Regions from separate parts of the Brevundimonas sp. NIBR11 genome, predicted to be linked through region 2. Evidence: predicted binding sites of a transcription regulator. Region 2 holds the regulator's gene; the other holds the start of a gene.
What was found. The regulator LexA, encoded in region 2, represses DNA repair genes until DNA is damaged. The targets are predictions, from matches to a motif close to ATGTTCNCNANNTGTTCT.

Region 1: the regulator LexA is predicted to act here: its motif matches at 3,190-3,207, upstream of uvrA (excinuclease ABC subunit UvrA).

Annotation. Positions count from the first base shown of each region.
Region 1 covers NZ_CP115465.1:1,811,867-1,820,567, forward strand. The annotation lists gene O5O43_RS09245 (flagellar basal body P-ring protein FlgI) at 1-231, shown strand, start outside; gene O5O43_RS09250 (rod-binding protein) at 231-563, shown strand; gene O5O43_RS09255 (flagellar basal-body protein FlbY) at 560-997, shown strand; gene O5O43_RS09260 (EAL domain-containing protein) at 1,088-2,680, shown strand; gene O5O43_RS09265 (hypothetical protein) at 2,732-3,166, shown strand; gene uvrA (excinuclease ABC subunit UvrA) at 3,287-6,226, shown strand; gene O5O43_RS09275 (CPBP family intramembrane glutamic endopeptidase) at 6,233-7,201, opposite strand; gene O5O43_RS09280 (hypothetical protein) at 7,236-8,126, opposite strand; gene O5O43_RS09285 (hypothetical protein) at 8,149-8,646, opposite strand.
Region 2 covers NZ_CP115465.1:1,430,371-1,439,071, reverse strand. The annotation lists gene gltA (citrate synthase) at 96-1,397, opposite strand; gene gltX (glutamate--tRNA ligase) at 1,462-2,880, opposite strand; gene O5O43_RS07125 (ComEC/Rec2 family competence protein) at 2,879-5,068, shown strand; gene lexA (transcriptional repressor LexA) at 5,049-5,744, opposite strand; gene trpC (indole-3-glycerol phosphate synthase TrpC) at 5,835-6,623, opposite strand; gene trpD (anthranilate phosphoribosyltransferase) at 6,620-7,660, opposite strand; gene O5O43_RS07105 (aminodeoxychorismate/anthranilate synthase component II) at 7,665-8,255, opposite strand; gene O5O43_RS07100 (peptidoglycan-binding protein) at 8,365-8,556, shown strand; gene trpE (anthranilate synthase component I) at 8,553-8,701, opposite strand, start outside.

The sequences.
Region 1 (8,701 bases), 380 kb from region 2:
GTCAGCCAGCCCGCGCCCTTCAGCCAGGGCCAGACCACGGTCGTCCCGGACTCGGCCGTGACGGTCGAGGAGGAACTGGGTCGCGAGATCCGCCTGGTGAACGGGGCGACGTCCCTGTCGACCCTGGTCAACGGGCTGAATGCGCTGGGCGTCTCGCCGCGCGACATGATCTCCATCCTTCAGGCCATCAAGGCGGCGGGCGCGCTGCAGGCCGATATCGAGGTGCTGTGATGAGCGACCTGGCCGTCTCCCCGTCCCTGCTGACCCCGACCGTCGCGACGCCGGGCGCCGCCGGGACCGCCCGCATGCGCGAGACGGCGGAACGGTTCGAGGCCTCCTTCCTGTCGCAGATGCTCAAGCCCATGTTCGAGGGCATCTCGACCGACGGTCCCTTCGGCGGCGGCGAGGCCGAAGGTCAGTGGCGCAGCTTCATGATCGACGAGATGGCCAAGCAGACCGTGCGTCACGGCGGCATCGGCCTGGCCGACACCGTCATGTCCGAGATGATCCGCATGCAGGCCGAACAGTCCCAGGCCCAGACGCTTCCGGGAGCCACGGCATGAGCGACGCCACCACCGCCACCGCCTATCTGCGCCAGCTGACCGCCCTGACGGACCGGCTGACCGCCCGTCTGGAGATGGAGACCGACGCCTTCGCCAGCCGCCGCGCCGCCGATGTGGCGGCCGGTCTCGCCGAGACGCAGGAGCTGGCCAACCAGTACCGCAAGGAATCCGGGCACCTGAAGGCCAACAAGGCCATCCTCATGGCCGCGCCGGCCAGCGAGCGCATGGCCCTGGTCAGGGCGACAGAGGCGTTCGAGGCGGTCCTGGCCATCCACGCTCGCACCGTCGAGGCCGCGCGAACGATCTCCGAAGGCCTGGTTCGCACCATCGCCCAGGAAGTCGCCGGCGCTCGGGCCATGGGCACGGGCTACGGAGCCTCCGGTCAGGCCTATGGCGGCGACAGCCGGGCCGTGACGTTGAACCGTACGGCCTAAGCCTCCGGGAGCTGCAAGGGGCCCGCATTTTCTCGTCATTAAGGACGTACTTGCGGTCAAGTTTAAGAGGTGGCGGCGCAAGATTGCGGCATGATCCGCAAGCGCCTCCTCGGTTTCGCCTTCGCCTCGGCCGATCTTCTGCTGGAACTCGACGGCGAGGGTGCGACGGTCTTCGGCATGGGGTCGGGGCCGGCGGCGGGTCTTTCGGCCGAGAGCTTCTGCGGCGCCGCCCTGTCCAGCCGCATCGATCCGATCAGTATCGACAAGCTGGATGACGTTCTGAAGAGCCTGCGTCCCGGCGCGCGCACAGCGCCGGTCGAACTGCTGTTCCTCGCTGGCGAAGGCCGGATGCGGCGGGCGACCGCGCGCTTCTTCCTGCTGCCAGACCTCGCGCCGAACATCTCCTGCTCGATCACTTGGGAAGGGCCGGCCTTCGCCCTGCATGATCCCGAGGCCGCCCCGGCCCTGACGCCGGAGGCCTTCCTGCGACGCGCGCGCGAGGTCATGGCCCCGCCCGCCCAACCGCGCGACCTGGCCGTCGCCTTCGTCGATGTCGAGGGTCTGGCCGCCGCCCAGGCGATGGGCGAGGCTGGCGAGCGACTCAACGCCCGGGTCGAGGCCGCCTTGCAGGCCGCCTCCGTCGGCGGCGCCACGGCCGGCAAGCTGGGGCCCGAGCGTTTCGCCCTGGTTCGCGACCGCGACGACGACGTCGACATCGCCGGCGAGATGAACGAGATCGGCCGCAGCGAGGGCTTCGAGCTGACAGCGCGCGCCGCCGAGTCCGACCTGACCGCGGGCGGAGAATCGCTGAGCGCCCTACGCGCCCTGCGTGTCGCCGTCGAGGGTTGCCTGAAGGAAGGGGGCGCCGCGCCCGAGCTGTCGTTCACCGCCGCCCTGTCGCGCACACTGAACGACGCCCACGCCTTTCAGGCCATGGTCCGCGACCGCCGCTTCGACCTGCACTACCAGCCGATCGTCGACCTCAAGACCGGCGCCGTGCATCACTTCGAGGCCCTGGCCCGCTTCAAGGGATCCGCCAGCCCGGCCAACGCCATCCGCATGGCCGAGGAAATGGCCCTGATCGACAGCTTCGACGTGGCCGTGGCCGAGAAGGCGCTGAGCCGTCTGCGTCAGCAGGGCGCGGGTCTGCTGAAGTTCGCGGTCAATGTTTCGGGCGCCTCCCTGGCCGACGACCGATATGTCCAGGCGCTGCTGCGCATGACGTCCGGGCGGCCGGAAGAACGCAGGCGGCTGATCGTCGAGGTGACGGAATCCGCCGCCCTCTCGGACGTCGAGGCCGCCAACCGTCGGTTGGGCGCGCTGCGGGCGGCCGGGATCAAGGTGTGTATAGACGATTTCGGAGCGGGCGCGGCCAGCTACGACTATCTGCGCCGCCTGTCGGTCGACACGGTCAAGATCGACGGGTCCTTCGTCCAGGGGCTGGAGGCCGATCCCAAGGCGCGGACCCTCATCGGCCATCTGGTCGAACTGTGCCGCTCGCTTAAGGTCGAAACCATCGCCGAGATGATCGAGACACAGGGCGCCGCCGATATCCTCAGGGAAATAGGGGTCGATCAGGGCCAGGGCTGGCTGTTCGGCAAGGCCGAGGCCGAGCCGCGCACCCATCTCGCCGCCAACGAGCCGGTCGCCCGCCGTATGGGCGCGGTCGCCAGCTGGGGCTGACGAAACGACGCTCGGTGTGTCACTCTCCGGTTCGTCATCCCGGAGATCGCCATGCAACGCCTCGCCTTCGTCGCCGCCTTGGTAAGCAGCTCCATCGCGGTCACCGGTTGCGCCAGCCTGTCGGACGCCGGCCCCGCGGCCGCGCCAGACTACACGCCCATTCAGACCCAATCGCATCCGCGAGCGGCGCTTTATGTCGACTGCATCGCCCAGGCGACCGCAGCTCGCGCCTATGGATACGCGGAAGACGACGGCAATGTCCGACTCCTGTTCACCTGCACGGGCGCCCCGGCGCGCGCCTTCTACAACGGGCTCGCCGCTCGCAGCGCGGCCATCGGATCCGAGATCCAGACCGGCGGTCGGACCTTCAGAATGACCGAGCGCGTGGAACGCGACATGTTCGGGGTAGACTATTGCTCGACCGGCGGCGCCAACGACTTCACCTGCGTCGTCAGCCTGAACACGGGCGCCGCCCTGCTGGAATGACAGCGTCTGTCAGCAGCGCCTTGATGTTCCCACATTGTTCTTGCTGAATCGGGGCGATCAGTTCCCATATAGCGTCGTTGCACCGGACACCTGTCCGGCCTTCCCGCGTTCCCGGACAGCATGACCGAAAAGCACAACTTCATTCGCGTGCGTGGCGCGCGCGAGCACAATCTCAAGGGCGTGGACGTCGACATCCCGCGCGAGAAGCTGGTCGTGATGACCGGCCTGTCGGGGTCGGGCAAATCCTCGCTCGCCTTCGACACCATCTACGCCGAGGGCCAGCGGCGCTACGTCGAGAGCCTATCTGCCTATGCGCGTCAGTTCCTGGAGCTGATGGGCAAGCCGGACGTCGACCTGATCGAGGGCTTGTCGCCGGCCATTTCCATCGAACAGAAGACGACGTCCAAGAATCCGCGCTCCACGGTCGGCACGGTGACCGAGATCCACGATTACATGCGCCTGCTGTGGGCGCGCGTCGGAGTGCCCTATTCGCCCGCGACCGGCCTGCCGATCGAGAGCCAGACCATCTCCATGATGGTGGACAAGCTGACGGCCCTGGACGAAGGCGAGCGGCTGCTGCTGCTGGCCCCCGTCGTTCGCGGCCGCAAGGGCGAGTACAAGAAGGAGATCGCCGAGTGGCAGCGCGCGGGGTTCCAGCGCCTGAAGATCGACGGCCAGTTCTACGCCATCGAGGACGCCCCGACTCTCGACAAGAAGTTCAAGCACGACATCGACATCGTCGTGGACCGGATCGTCACCAAGGCGGGGCTGGAAGCGCGCTACGCCGACAGTCTGCAGACCGCCTTGGGTCTGGCCGACGGCATCGCGGTCGCGGAGTGGGCCAATGCCGCCGAGGGCGAAGAGCCGCGCCGGATGACCTTCTCCGAGAAGTTCGCCTGCCCGATGTCCGGCTTCACCATCGCCGAGATCGAGCCGCGGCTGTTCTCGTTCAACAACCCGTTCGGCGCCTGTCCGGTCTGCGACGGCCTGGGGGTCAAACTGGCCTTCGACGCCGATCTCGTTGTGCCGGACCGTGATAAAACCTTGCACAAAGGCGCGGTCGCCCCGTGGTCGCGTGGGCCGTCGCCCCTTTATACGCAGACGCTTCAGGCGTTGAGCCTGCACTACGGCTTCTCGATGGACGTGCCGTGGCGCGACTTGCCGAAGAAGGCGCAGGACGTCATTCTGCTCGGCACCGGGACCGAGAAGATCAAGTTCGTCTACGACGACAACGCCCGGAAGTACGAGGTCTCCAAGCCGTTCGAGGGGGTGATCCCCAACCTCGACCGCCGCTGGCGCGAGACGGACAGCGCCTGGGTCCGCGAGGAACTGGGCCGCTTCCAGTCCGAGACCCCCTGCGACGCCTGCCACGGCAAGCGCCTCAAGCCCGAGGCCCTGGCGGTCAAGGTCAGCGGCAACGACATCGCCGAGATCTCGATGCTGTCGATCAAGAAGGCGTTCGACTGGGTTTCGGCCCTGCCCGACCAGCTGACCGACAAGCAGATGGAGATCGGCCGCCGCATCCTGAAGGAAATCTCGGACCGGCTGCGCTTCTTGAACAACGTCGGCCTCGACTACCTCAGCCTGTCGCGCTCCTCCGGCACCCTCTCCGGCGGCGAAAGCCAGCGCATCCGCCTGGCGTCCCAGATCGGGTCCGGCCTGACCGGCGTCCTCTACGTCCTCGACGAGCCCTCCATCGGCCTGCACCAGCGTGACAACACCCGGCTGCTGGAATCGCTGATGGGCCTGCGCGACCTCGGCAACTCGGTCCTGGTGGTCGAGCACGACGAGGAGGCGATCATGACCGCCGACTACGTCATCGACATGGGCCCCGCCGCGGGCGTCCACGGCGGCCAGATTTGCGCCGAAGGCACCCCCGCCGAAGTCATGGCCAATCCGAAGTCGCTGACCGGCAAATACCTGACCGGCGAACGGGAGATTGAGATCCCTCGTGACGGCCGCCGTCCGATCAATCGCAAGAAGCTGCTCAAGGTCTCCGGCGCCAGCGGCAACAACCTGAAGAATGTCACCGGCGAGATTCCGGTCGGGGTCTTCACCTGCATCACTGGCGTGTCGGGCGGGGGCAAGTCGACCTTCACCATCGAGACCCTCTACAAGGCCGCGGCCCGTCGTCTGAACAACGCGTCGGACGCCCCCGCCCCCTTCGACCGGATCGAAGGCCTGGAGCATTTCGACAAGGTCATCGACATCGACCAGTCGCCGATCGGCCGCACTCCGCGTTCGAATCCGGCGACCTACACCGGCGCCTTCGGGCCCATCCGCGATTGGTACGCGGGCCTGCCGGAATCGAAGGCGCGCGGCTATGGTCCCGGCCGGTTCAGCTTCAACGTCAAGGGCGGGCGCTGCGAGGCCTGTCAGGGCGACGGTCTGATCAAGATCGAGATGCACTTCCTGCCGGACGTCTACGTCACGTGCGATGTCTGCAAGGGCAAGCGCTACAACCGCGAGACGCTGGAGATCGTGTTCAAGGGCAAGTCCATCAGTGACGTGCTGGACATGACGGTCGAGGAGGCCGCCCGCTTCTTCAACGCCGTCCCGCCGATCCGCGACAAGATGCAGACGCTGGAGCGTGTGGGTCTGGGCTACGTTCAGGTCGGCCAGTCGGCGACGACCCTGTCGGGCGGCGAGGCCCAGCGGGTCAAGCTGTCGAAGGAGCTGTCGAAGCGGGCGACCGGCAAGACGCTCTACATCCTGGACGAACCCACCACCGGCTTGCACTTCGAGGACACCCGCAAGCTTCTGGAAGTGCTCCAGGAGCTGGTCGAGAGCGGCAACACCATCGTGGTGATCGAGCACAATCTCGATGTCATCAAGGTCGCCGACTACCTGTTGGACTTCGGGCCCGAGGGCGGCGACGGCGGCGGCGAGATCGTCGCGGTCGGTACGCCGGAAGAGGTGGCGAAGAACGACAAGTCCTGGACCGGCAAATACCTCAAGGACGTGCTGGACCGGCACGAGACGCGTCGCAAGGCGCGGGTCGCGGCCCTGACCGCCGAGGCTCCGAAGAAGACGAAGGCCAAGGCGAAGGCCGACGCCTGATCGTGATCAGGTCGCGGGCGTCTCGGAGGTCTCAGCAAGCCTGGGCGCGACCGGCTCCGGCGTCGCATGGCCGTTGAACGGGCCGCGCATCACGACCCAGAGGCTGGCGCCCAGCAGGATGACCGTCGTCACCACGCTGGCCTCAGGCCCGAAGGTCGCGCCCGTCAGCCACCAGGGCGCACCGTCGGCTGCCGTCAGATCGACGACCAGCGGCTTCACGTCCATCACATGGCCGGACACCTCCAGGCCGAAGCCGAGGCCCAGCAGCCAGTTCCAGGCCGCGTGCCAGCCGCACACGCCCCACAGCGACCCCTCGCGCGCGGCGTAGAGGCCGATGAAGGCGCCGAACAGGACGATGTTGACGACTCCCAAGGCCAGCTCCTTCGTCGGCTCGATGTTCCCGGCATGGACCAGGCCGAACAGAACGGCGTTGACGATCAGGGCTATGACCAAGCCGTGGCGCGAGGCGATCAGCTGCATCAGCCAGCCCCGGAAGACGATCTCCTCGGTCGAGCCCTGGACGATGAAGCCCAGCAGGAGCGCGCCGATGGGAAGGAGGGCGGCCACGGCGCCTTCCGAGGCGAAGACCCCGCCGGCCTCGCTCCGATAGCCGCCGGCGACCCAGATCACGCCGATTATGGCCACAAGGAAGGCCAGCCCCACGGCATAGCCGCTCAGGAAACGCTTCAGTCCGTTCTCGTTGAAGCCGATGGTCGACAGCGGCCGCCGCTCGAACCACAGGACCCAGCCGCTGACCATCAGGGCCGCCAGGCCAAACATGACGACCAGCATGTAGAAATCGCCGAGCCAGCCCGAGCTGGTCCCCTCGGTGTCCATCAGGCCCAGAGCGACGCCGGGGATCACGCCGAGGATCTGTCCGGTGATCATGAAGGCTATGCCCAGCACGACCGCGGCCACGCTCCAGGTGCGGCGATGGCGCGCCGGTCTCGGCGCGTAGAGTTCGATACCGGCCATCCAATCCCCTTGTGGCTTTGGCGTCAGCGCGCCGTCACTCGTGCGGCAGGCCCTTCAGGTCGCGGTAGGCGGCCGAGAACGGCGCATACAGCACCGCCAGTTGCAGAGCGCCCTGCAAGGCATTGACGAGAACCCAGACGATCACGACGGGCGCCGCCTGCTGAAGGATTTCGAGCGTCGAACGTCCAGCATAGGCCATCAGGCCCGACTCCCCGCCGATGGCGATCGTCGCCGGAAGAGCCACGACGCTGACGAGCAGTGAGACGAGCATCGACATAACGCCGGCGAGGATCGCCATTCCGAGCAACGATGGGGTCTGGCCCTTGGTGAGGGCGAAGGAGGCAAAAGGCGCGATGCGTTGTTCGGCCACCGTGATCGGCACCGCCAGGCTCAGACGCACCGTCAGCCAGAGCAGCGCCCCGACCGAAGCGCATCCGAACAAGATCAAGACCAAGATGGCGACGCCCGCATTGACCGCTTTCGCCAGCTCGACCAGCACGCCGGTCAGGCCGAACAGCAGCATGCTGGCCCCCAAGGTCACGATGAACAGGACGACGCTCACGGCCAGGACCCGAAGCTCGTCGCCGCCGAGCCGGAGATAGCCGAACGCACTTTCCGACGGCCTCAGCACTGCGCGGGCGACAGCGGCGCTGGTCACCGAGCCGAGCACCAGCAGCAGGGGTGCCAACAACCATATGATGCCCGCCGAGCTCTCGCCTAACTGTTCGATCTCGGTGGCGGACGACGCCCCTTCCGTCATGTTGGCGATCATGGCCGCCATCATCGATGTCAGCGGCCCGCCGAAAAGTCCGAACACGACACCGTACATCAACGCATAGGCCAGGCCCCAGAACAGGACGGCGAGCGGATGACGGCGGACGACGCGGAAGCCCTCGAAGGCCGCTTCGGTCGCTGAAAAAGTCATCGAATCCCTCCCTGAATCCTGCTCACGAGGGTTGTAGCGCATCCACGCGCGGCGCGTCTTGAACGATCGCAGGCGCGGCCGGGACCGCCTGGTGCGCAGCGACCCCGTCCAGCAGCTGTCGCGCCGCCACGACAGACGGTGCGGCGTAGAGCGCCATGACCCAGCCGAAGCCGATCGAGAACGGGACGGCCGTCAGCACTAGCGGGATCAGCATCGGCTGCAGGTCGGCGACGGTGTCGACGTCTGATGGCCAGACGACACCCTGACCGAAGAAGCCGCCCGCCAGGATGCCCCCGACCGCCGCATTCATCAGGATGGCGCTGATCATGTAGATTACCCAGACCATCACCAGATATATCAACACATTGAGGCCGTTGATCGCGGCGCTGAGCCGTGACAACTCCTCTGCAGACGGCGAGGTCGCTCCGAAGTACTGCCCCAGCGCCTCCCAGCCGTCCGGCTCGCCGAGCGGGAGGGCCTCCAGGAGGGGCGTCATCAGGATGTAGCTGACGGCCGACACGCCATCATCAGCAGCCCCCAGACGAACAGGTACAGCGGCCTACGGCGCAGCATGG
Region 2 (8,701 bases):
CGCCAGCGAACTCGTGTCCGGACAGGCCTCCGATCGTGTCCGGACAAAGAAAAACGCCGGGGCCTGGGCCCCGGCGTCTTATCTGTCTAGCGATATCAGCCGCGCGACTGGACCGGCACATAGGCCCGTTCGGTCGGGCCGGTGTAGAGCTGGCGCGGACGGCCAATCTTCTGCGCCGGATCGGCCAGCATTTCTTCCCACTGGGCGATCCAGCCCACGGTGCGGGCCAAGGCGAACAGGACGGTGAACATCGAGGTCGGGAAGCCCATCGCAGACAGGGTGATGCCCGAATAGAAGTCGACGTTCGGGAACAGCTTGCGCTCGATGAAATACTCGTCCGACAGGGCGACCCGCTCCAGTTCCTTGGCGACCTGGAACAGGGGGTCGTTCTCGGCCCCGACCAGGTCGAGGATCTCGTCGGCCGATTCCTTCATCACGGTCGCCCGGGGATCGTAGTTCTTGTACACGCGGTGACCGAAGCCCATGAGCTTGTACTTCTTGGCCTTCACGCCCTCGATGAATTCCGGAATCTTCTCGGGCGTGCCGATTTCCTTGAGCATCATCAGCGCCTCTTCGTTGGCGCCGCCGTGCGACGGGCCCCACAGGCAGGCGATGCCGGCGGCGATACATGCGAAGGGGTTTGCGCCCGACGACCCGGCCAGACGGACGGTCGAGGTCGAGGCGTTCTGCTCGTGGTCGGCATGCAGGGTGAAGATCCGGTCCATGGCCTTGGCCATTTTCGGATCGACGACGTAGTCCTCGGCCGGCACGGCGAAGCACATGCGCAGGAAGTTCTCGGCGTAGCTGAGGTCGTTGCGCGGCGAAACGAACGGCTGGCCGATGTGGTACTTGTACGCGCGGGCCGCGATCGTCGGCATCTTGGCGATCAGGCGGATGGCCGAGATGTTGCGCTGGACCGGATCATGGATGTCCAGGCTGTCGTGGTAGAAGGCCGACAGAGCGCCCACCGCGCCGACCATGATGGCCATCGGGTGGGCGTCGCGACGGAAGCCTTGGAAGAACTGGTCGAACTGGGCGTGCAGCATGGTGTGCCGCGTCACCGTCTCCTCGAAGGCGGCGTATTGGGCGGCCGTCGGCAGTTCGCCGTGCAGCAGCAGATGGCAGACCTCGATGAAGTTCGACTTCGAGGCGAGTTCGCCGATCGGATAGCCCCGGTGCAGCAGAACGCCGGCGTCGCCGTCGATATAGGTAATGGCGCTTTCGCAGGCTGCGGTCGAGGTGAAGCCGGGGTCGAAGGTGAAGGCGTCGGTCGCGCCGTACAGCTTGCGGATATCGATGACGTCCGGACCGGTCGTACCCGACAGGATGGGCAGTTCGACGCTCTTGTCCTTGTAGGTGAGGGTCGCCGAGCCGGCGGATTTGGAGGTTTCAGTCATCAGGCGCCCTTGCTTTCGTGCTTGGTCCGGACGGGAAGCCCCGAACCCCGATTGTTATGCATGATCACTTAGTGTGTTGCAGCGCATCATCCAAGCGTCCAAGCGCTTCTTCGCGCCCCAGGGCCGCGAGAGTTCTGGCGATGTCAGGCGAGGCCGCGCCGCCGGTCAAGGCCGCGCGTATCGGCGGGCCGATCTTGCCGAAGCCGACGCCTTCCTCCTGGGCAAAGGCTTTCAGTTCCGCTTCAAGCGCGAAGACGTCCCAGCTCTCGAAAAGGGCGAGCCTCGCGCGGACGCGAGCGATGCGTTCGGCCGTCTCTCCGGACAACAGGGCGCGGGCCTTTTCGTCGAGGTTCAGTGGGCGCTTGTTGAGCACAAAGGCGGTCTGATCGGCCAGTTCGAGCAGGGTTTTGGCCCGATCCTTGACGAACGGCATTGCGCGCTGGAGTTTCGCCTCGTCGCCTTCGTTCAGGGTCGCGCCCTTGGCGAGGTGCGCGTCCAGCGTCATGCCGGCCAGACGGTCATCACCGGCCAGACGCAGCCAGTGCGAGTTGACGTGGGCCAGCTTGTCGAAATCGAGCCGAGCCGGCGCCTTGCCGACGCCGTCGAGGTCGAACCACTCGCGCGCCTGAGCGTCGCCGAACAGCTCGTCGTCGCCATGGGCCCAGCCGAGGCGGGCCAGATAGTTGCGCATCGCCTCGGGCAGGTAGCCCATCTCGGCGTACTCGTGGACCGCCTGGGCGCCATGGCGCTTGGACAGCTTGGCGCCGTCGGGGCCGTGGATCAGGGGGATGTGGGCGAAGACCGGCCGGGTCCAGCCCAGCGCGTCATAGATGAGCGACTGGCGCGCGGCGTTGTTCAGGTGGTCGTCGCCGCGAATGACGTGGGTCACGCCCATGTCGTGGTCGTCGACGACGACGGCGAGGTTGTAGGTGGGAGCGCCGTCCGAGCGGAGCAGGACCAGATCGTCCAGATCGTTGGCGTCCCAGCTGACCTCGCCCTGAACGGCGTCGGGCACGGTCACGCGGCCGGGCAGTGGGCGACGGAAGCGGACGACGTGCGGCTGCGACAGATCGTCGACAGTCGGGGTGCGGTCGCGCCAGGGGGATTCGAAGGTGCGCTTCTCGGCCTTGGCTTCGTCACGGAGGCGGCCTGTCTCCTCGGCCGATGTGAAGTCGCGATAGGCGGCGCCGCGCTCCAGAAGCCGGTCCACGACCTCGCGGTGGCGGTCGGCGCGGCTGTACTGGAAGATTGGCTCTTCGTCGGCGAACAGCTCCAGCCAACTCAGGCCGTCGAAGATCGCCTTGACCGCGTCGTCGGTCGAACGCTCGCGGTCGGTGTCCTCGATGCGGACAAGGAATTTCCCGCCGCGTCCCTTCGCGTATAGGTAGTTGAACAAAGCTGTCCTCGCGCCTCCTATGTGGAGGTAGCCGGTGGGCGAGGGGGCGAAACGGGTGACGACCTGGGGCGAAGAGTCTGTTGGCATGGGAGAGGGGTCCAAACGGGCCGCCCTTATACCCCCCGACGCGGCAAAGCCCAGCCTGTCGGTGCGCGTTCGTGGCTGGGTGTGGAGCGAGGTGCTGGCCCAGTCGATGCGCTGGCGCCTGTGGGCGCCGGTGGCGTTCGGCGGCGGGGCGGCGATCTATTTCGCTCTGAGGTCGGAGCCGCCCATGTGGCCCCTGGCGTTGGCGGCGATTGTGGCGACCGCCCTGTGGGTAGGAGCCCGGGTCGTGGGGCGCGGACGGGCCGTGACCCTGCCGCTGATGCTGGTCGCCTGCCTGTTCCTGGGGCTGGCGGGGGCGAAGGTGAGGACGGAGCGGGTGGCGGCGCCGATCGCCGCTGCAATGGCTGAGCCCACCGTGGTCGAGGGCTGGGTCGTGGATGTCGACAGTCCGGGTGATCGGGGTCATCGGATCGTCCTCGCGCCGGTTCGTATCCGGGGGCTGGAGCCCGAGGCGACGCCCATCCGGCTCAGGGCCACAGTGCGGGGCGAGCCGCCGAGGCCGGGGGAGGCGATCCGGCTGTTCGCCATCCTCAATCCGCCTCCGCCCCCGGCCAGCCCGGGGGCCTACGACTTCGGCCGCAACGCTTATTTTCAAGGGTTGGGCGGGACGGCGTTCGCGCTCGGCGAGACCCGTTCTGCGTATCTCGCGCCGCCGCCCTGGCGGTTGCATTTGGCCATGGCACTGAATGGCGCGCGGTTTGCCCTGGCGCAGCGGATCGTGGACCGGCTCGGCGAGCGGACCGGCGGCGTCGCGGCCGCCATGACGACGGGCCATGAGACCTGGATCGCGAAGGACGATCTCGAGGCGATGCGGGATTCGGGACTGGCGCACATCCTGTCGATCTCGGGCCTGCACATGGCCATCGTCGGCGGGTTCGCCTTCTTCCTGGTGCGACTGCTGGTGGCGGCATGGCCGTGGCTGGCGCTCAGGGTGTCGGGCAAGAAGGTCGCGGCGATCGTTGGACTGGTCGCGGTGTGGAGCTATCTGGTGCTGTCGGGCGCGCCCGCGCCGGCGGAGCGGGCGGCGATCACGGCGTCGATCGCCTTCGCCTCGATCCTTCTGGACCGACCGGCGGTCACGATGCACGCCTTGGCGGTGGCGGCCATGGTGGTGCTGATCCTGCAGCCCGAGGCCATCGTCACGCCGGGATTCCAGATGTCGTTCGCGGCGACGGCCGCGCTGGTCGCTTTGTCGGAGGCGTGGCCGCCCCGGACGCGGGAGTTGTCGGTCCCATGGCCCATTGCGGCGGTGCAGTCGGCGGGTCACTGGGTGACGGTGGCGGTGACCGCCAGCCTGGTCGCGGGCGCGGCGACGGGGCCGTTTGCGATTCAGCATTTCAACCGGGCGGCCATGTACGGGCTGGTCGCGAACCTGACGACCTCGCCCATCGCGGATTTCCTGATGATGCCGGCGCTGGCATTCGGGGCTCTGCTGGAGCCTCTGGGGCTGGGCGGGCCCTTCCTGTGGGTGGCGGGCAAGGGCGTCGATCTGATGCTGGTCATCGGCCACTGGACGGCGGGCCTGCCGGGCGCGGTGAAGACCATCGCCAGCGCGCCGGACTATGTACTGCCCATCGCGTTTCTCGGCGTGCTGTTCGTCTGTCTTTGGCAGGGGCGGCTGCGGTGGCTGGGGCTGCCGCTCGCCTGCGCCGTACTGATCTGGCCCAGAGCGCCGACTCCAGACGTTTGGATCGGCGACGGCGGGACCAATGCAGCCTTCAGCGTCGCGGGCGACGCGGTCGTCGTGCGGCCGAGGGTCCGGGAGTTCGCGGCAGACCTGTGGTCGAGACGGCGAGGGCTGAAGCTGGAGCCCAGGCCGGAGGCAGGGTGGGTCTGCGCGCGATCGAGCTGCGCACCGATGAGTTCGGCGTCAGGCCCGGTGGCATTGTGGTGGGGCAAGCGGGCGCCGGATGCTGAGGCTCTGGCGGCGCTGTGCCAGTCCGCCCCGCTGGTGAGCGTCCGGGCCGTCGTTGAGGCGCTGCCCGCGGTCTGCAACGGCAAGCTCGTGCTGGATGGTGTCGACTATGCCCGAGGCGGCTCTGTCGAGTTGTGGCGCACCGACCAAGGGTGGCGCGCCGTTTGGGCCGCCGACGTGCGCGGCGACCGACCGTGGAGCCGCGTCGGCGATCCCGATGCGGCGGACGCCGACGTCAATGATACTGGCGGATGAGGCCGACCAGCTTGCCCTGAACCTCGACCTGATCGGGGCCGAAGATGCGAGTTTCGTAGTTGCGGTTGGCGGGCTCAAGGGCGACGGAGTTCCCCTTCTTGCGCAGGCGTTTGAGGGTCGCTTCCTCGCCTTCCACCAGGGCCACGACGATCTCGCCCGAAGCGGCGGTATCGACGCGTTTGATGACCACCAGGTCGCCATTGAGGATGCCCGCTTCGATCATCGAGTCGCCCTCGATCTCCAGCATGTAGTGCTCGCCGGCGCCCAGCATGGTCTCGGGCACGTGATAGCGGCCGTTGTCGCCCTGAAGGGCCGCGATGGGCGCGCCAGCGGCGATCTTGCCGACCAGGGTCAGCTCGCGCGTGTCGTTGGCGGGCTCGGCCGAAGGGGCAAGGCGTCCGCCGCCCTCGATGACGGCGGGCGTAAAGCCGGCGCGGCCGCGCACGGGACCCGTCGTGGCCTGTTCCGGCAGCTTCACCACCTCCAGCGCGCGAGCGCGATGGGCGAGACGACGGATGAAGCCGCGTTCCTCCAGCGCCGTGATAAGCCGGTGGATGCCCGATTTGGACGCCAGATCCAGCGCCTCCTTCATCTCGTCGAACGAGGGGGAGACGCCAGTCTCCTTGATCCGTTCGTGGATGAACATCAGGAGCTCGTGCTGCTTGCGCGTCAGCATGGGGAATCGCCTTCAGAACAATGCGTGAACCGTTGCGGATGTTCTGTAAGTGTTCTTGCCTAATGTCAACTTAACGCCAGGTGAGTGGTTCTAGCCAAGCAGCGCCTGCGTCGCCGCCGTCACATCCGCCTGTCGCATCAGGCTTTCACCGACGAGAATGGCTGAGGCGCCCGCTGCGGCGACCTCCGCGACGTCGGCAGGGCTGAAGATCCCGCTCTCGGCGATCAGCAGCGATCCGGGTGGCGACAGGGGGGCGAGGCGGGCGGTGGCGCCCAGGTCGACCTCGAACGTCCGCAGCGACCGATTGTTGATACCGACCAGATCCCCGCCAAGTTCGGCGGCGCGTGCCATCTCCTCCTCGTCGTGGGTCTCGATCAGGGCGTCCATGCCGAAGCGGCGGGCCTCCGCCAGGAGTTCGCCGGCCAGCGCGTCGTCGATCATCGCCAGGATGATCAGGATGCAGTCGGCGCCCAGGGCCCGGCTTTCGGCCACCTGCCAAGGATCGACGAGGAAGTCCTTCCTCAGGCAGGGCAGGGCGACCGCGCCGCGGGCGGCGACCAGATAGTCGTCGGCGCCCTGGAAGCTAGGGCCGTCGGTCAGGACGGACAGACAGGCCGCGCCGCCCGCCTCATAGGCCCGGGCCAAGGCCGGCGGGTCGAAGTCTTCGCGGATCAGGCCTTTCGAAGGACTGGCCTTCTTGATCTCGGCGATCAGGGCGGGGCGGCCGGCCGTCGCCCGACGTTCAAGCGCCGAGCGGAAGCCGCGCGGCATGCCGGCGATCACCGCCAGCGATTCGATCTCTGCCTGCGACTGGGCGGCCTTCCGCGCGGCGACGTCCTCGCGTTTGTAGGCGGCGATGCGTTCGAGAACATCGATCATGCAGGGTCTTCGGTCGGTAGGGGCGTCGAGGTGATGCGGGCGAGGTCGGCCAGAGCCTGAGCGGCCTTGCCGTCGTCGATGGCGGCGGCGGCGAGGGCGACGCCGGCCTTCAGGTCCGGCGCCTTGTCGGCGACGACCAGGGCGGCGGCGGCGTTGAGCAGGACCACGTTGCGGTAGGGGCCGGTCTCGCCGGCGAGCAGGGCTGCCAGGGCGGCGGCGTTGGTGTCGGCATCGCCGCCGCGCAGGGCCTCTATGTCGGCGCGGGGCAGGCCGGCGTCCTCAGGCATGACGGTGAAGCGGCGGACGACGCCGTCCTTCCATTCCGCGACCTCGGTTGGGCCGGTCGTGGTCAGTTCGTCGAGACCCTGGCCGTGGACAGTCCAGGCGCGGGTCGCTCCCAGTCGTCCCAGGACCTCGGCCAGAGGCTCCACCAGGCGCGGATCATAGACGCCCATGACCTGACGTTTCGCAGACGCCGGGTTCGAAAGCGGACCCAAGAGGTTGAACACCGTACGGAAACCGATCTCAGCGCGGACCGGACCGACGTGGCGCATGGCCCCGTGGTAGGCGGGAGCGAACAGGAAGGCGATGCCGGCCTCGTCCAGCGCGCGACGCTGCTGAGTGAGGCCTGCGGTCAAATCGACGCCGAGGACGCCGAGCACGTCGGACGACCCAGATTTGGAGCTCATAGCCCGGTTGCCGTGCTTGGCGACCTTCAGGCCGGTGCCGGCGAGCACAAGCGCGGCGGCCGTGGAGATGTTGAAGGTGTGGGCTCCGTCGCCGCCGGTGCCGCAGGTGTCGATGACATCGTAGGGGTGGTCCAGGGTCACGGCGGCGTTCCGCATCGCCTGAGCGAAGGCCGCGATCTCGTCGACCGTCTCGCCGCGGATCCGCAGGGCGGTGACGGCGGCGGCGACCTGGGCGGGCGTGGGCTCGCCGCGAAGACAGGCGGCGAAGAAGTCGCCGGCCTCTTCCGAGGTCAGGGTCCGGCCGTCGACCAGCTTGGCCAGCAGCGGCTTGAAACCACCGTCCGACACGGCGTCAGACCATGGCCAGACGCTTGACGCCCGCCTGATCGAGGAAGCTTGCTAACATTTCATGGCCGTGTTCGGTGGCGATGCTCTCGGGGTGGAACTGAACACCGTGGATCGGTCGCTGATGGTGCTGGAAGCCCATGATCTCGCCGTCCTCGGTCCAGGCCGTGACCTGAAGCGTGTTCGGCAGGGTTTCACGCTGGACCGCCAGTGAGTGGTAGCGGGTCGCGGTGAAGGGCGAAGGCAGGCCTGCGAACATGCCAATGCCCTCGTGCAGGATGGGCGAGGTCTTGCCGTGCATCAGGGCCTTGGCGCGGATGACGTGGCCGCCCATGGCCTGACCGATCGCCTGATGGCCCAGACAGACGCCCAGGATCGGCATGTCCAGCGGCGCGGTGTCGATCAGGGGCAGGCAGATGCCCGCCTGGTCGGGGGCGCAGGGGCCGGGGGACAGAAGGACGGCTTCGGGCTTCAAGGCCCAGGCTTCCTCGGTCGTCAGGTCGTCGTTTCTCACGACATGCGCCTGCGCGCCCAGCTCCGCGAGGTAGTGGACGAGGTTGTAGGTAAAGCTGTCGTAGTTATCGACGACCAGGATCATGGCTGCGCTTCTAGAGCGGGACCGCGTCCGCGCCAAGCGAACACGGCTGAACACGGATCGTTAACGCTTCGGGGTCGAGATCGGAGCGTTCACCGGAGCTCGAGAATCCATGCGCCAGACCCAGGACCAGATCGACGCCGCCCGTGTGGCTCTGAGCGAGCCGGAGGTCCGTCAGAACGTGCTCGGGACACTGGCCGCCGCGTCTCTGGCCGCCTGCGCCGCCGTTCTACTGGCGGGCGTGATGATCTTGGGGCCAGGGGTCGCGATCGACGATGCGCCGCCGGTCGCGTCGACCTTCTAGATTTCGCCCGCCGTGTTGAGCGGCGCGCCCAGTTCGAAACGCCAGGCATCCGCTGCGGCGCGCATGGGGGCGCGGGCCTTGGCCTCGGTCTCGGCGAACTCGGCGGCCGGATCACTGTCGGCGACGACGCCGGCGCCCGCCTGGA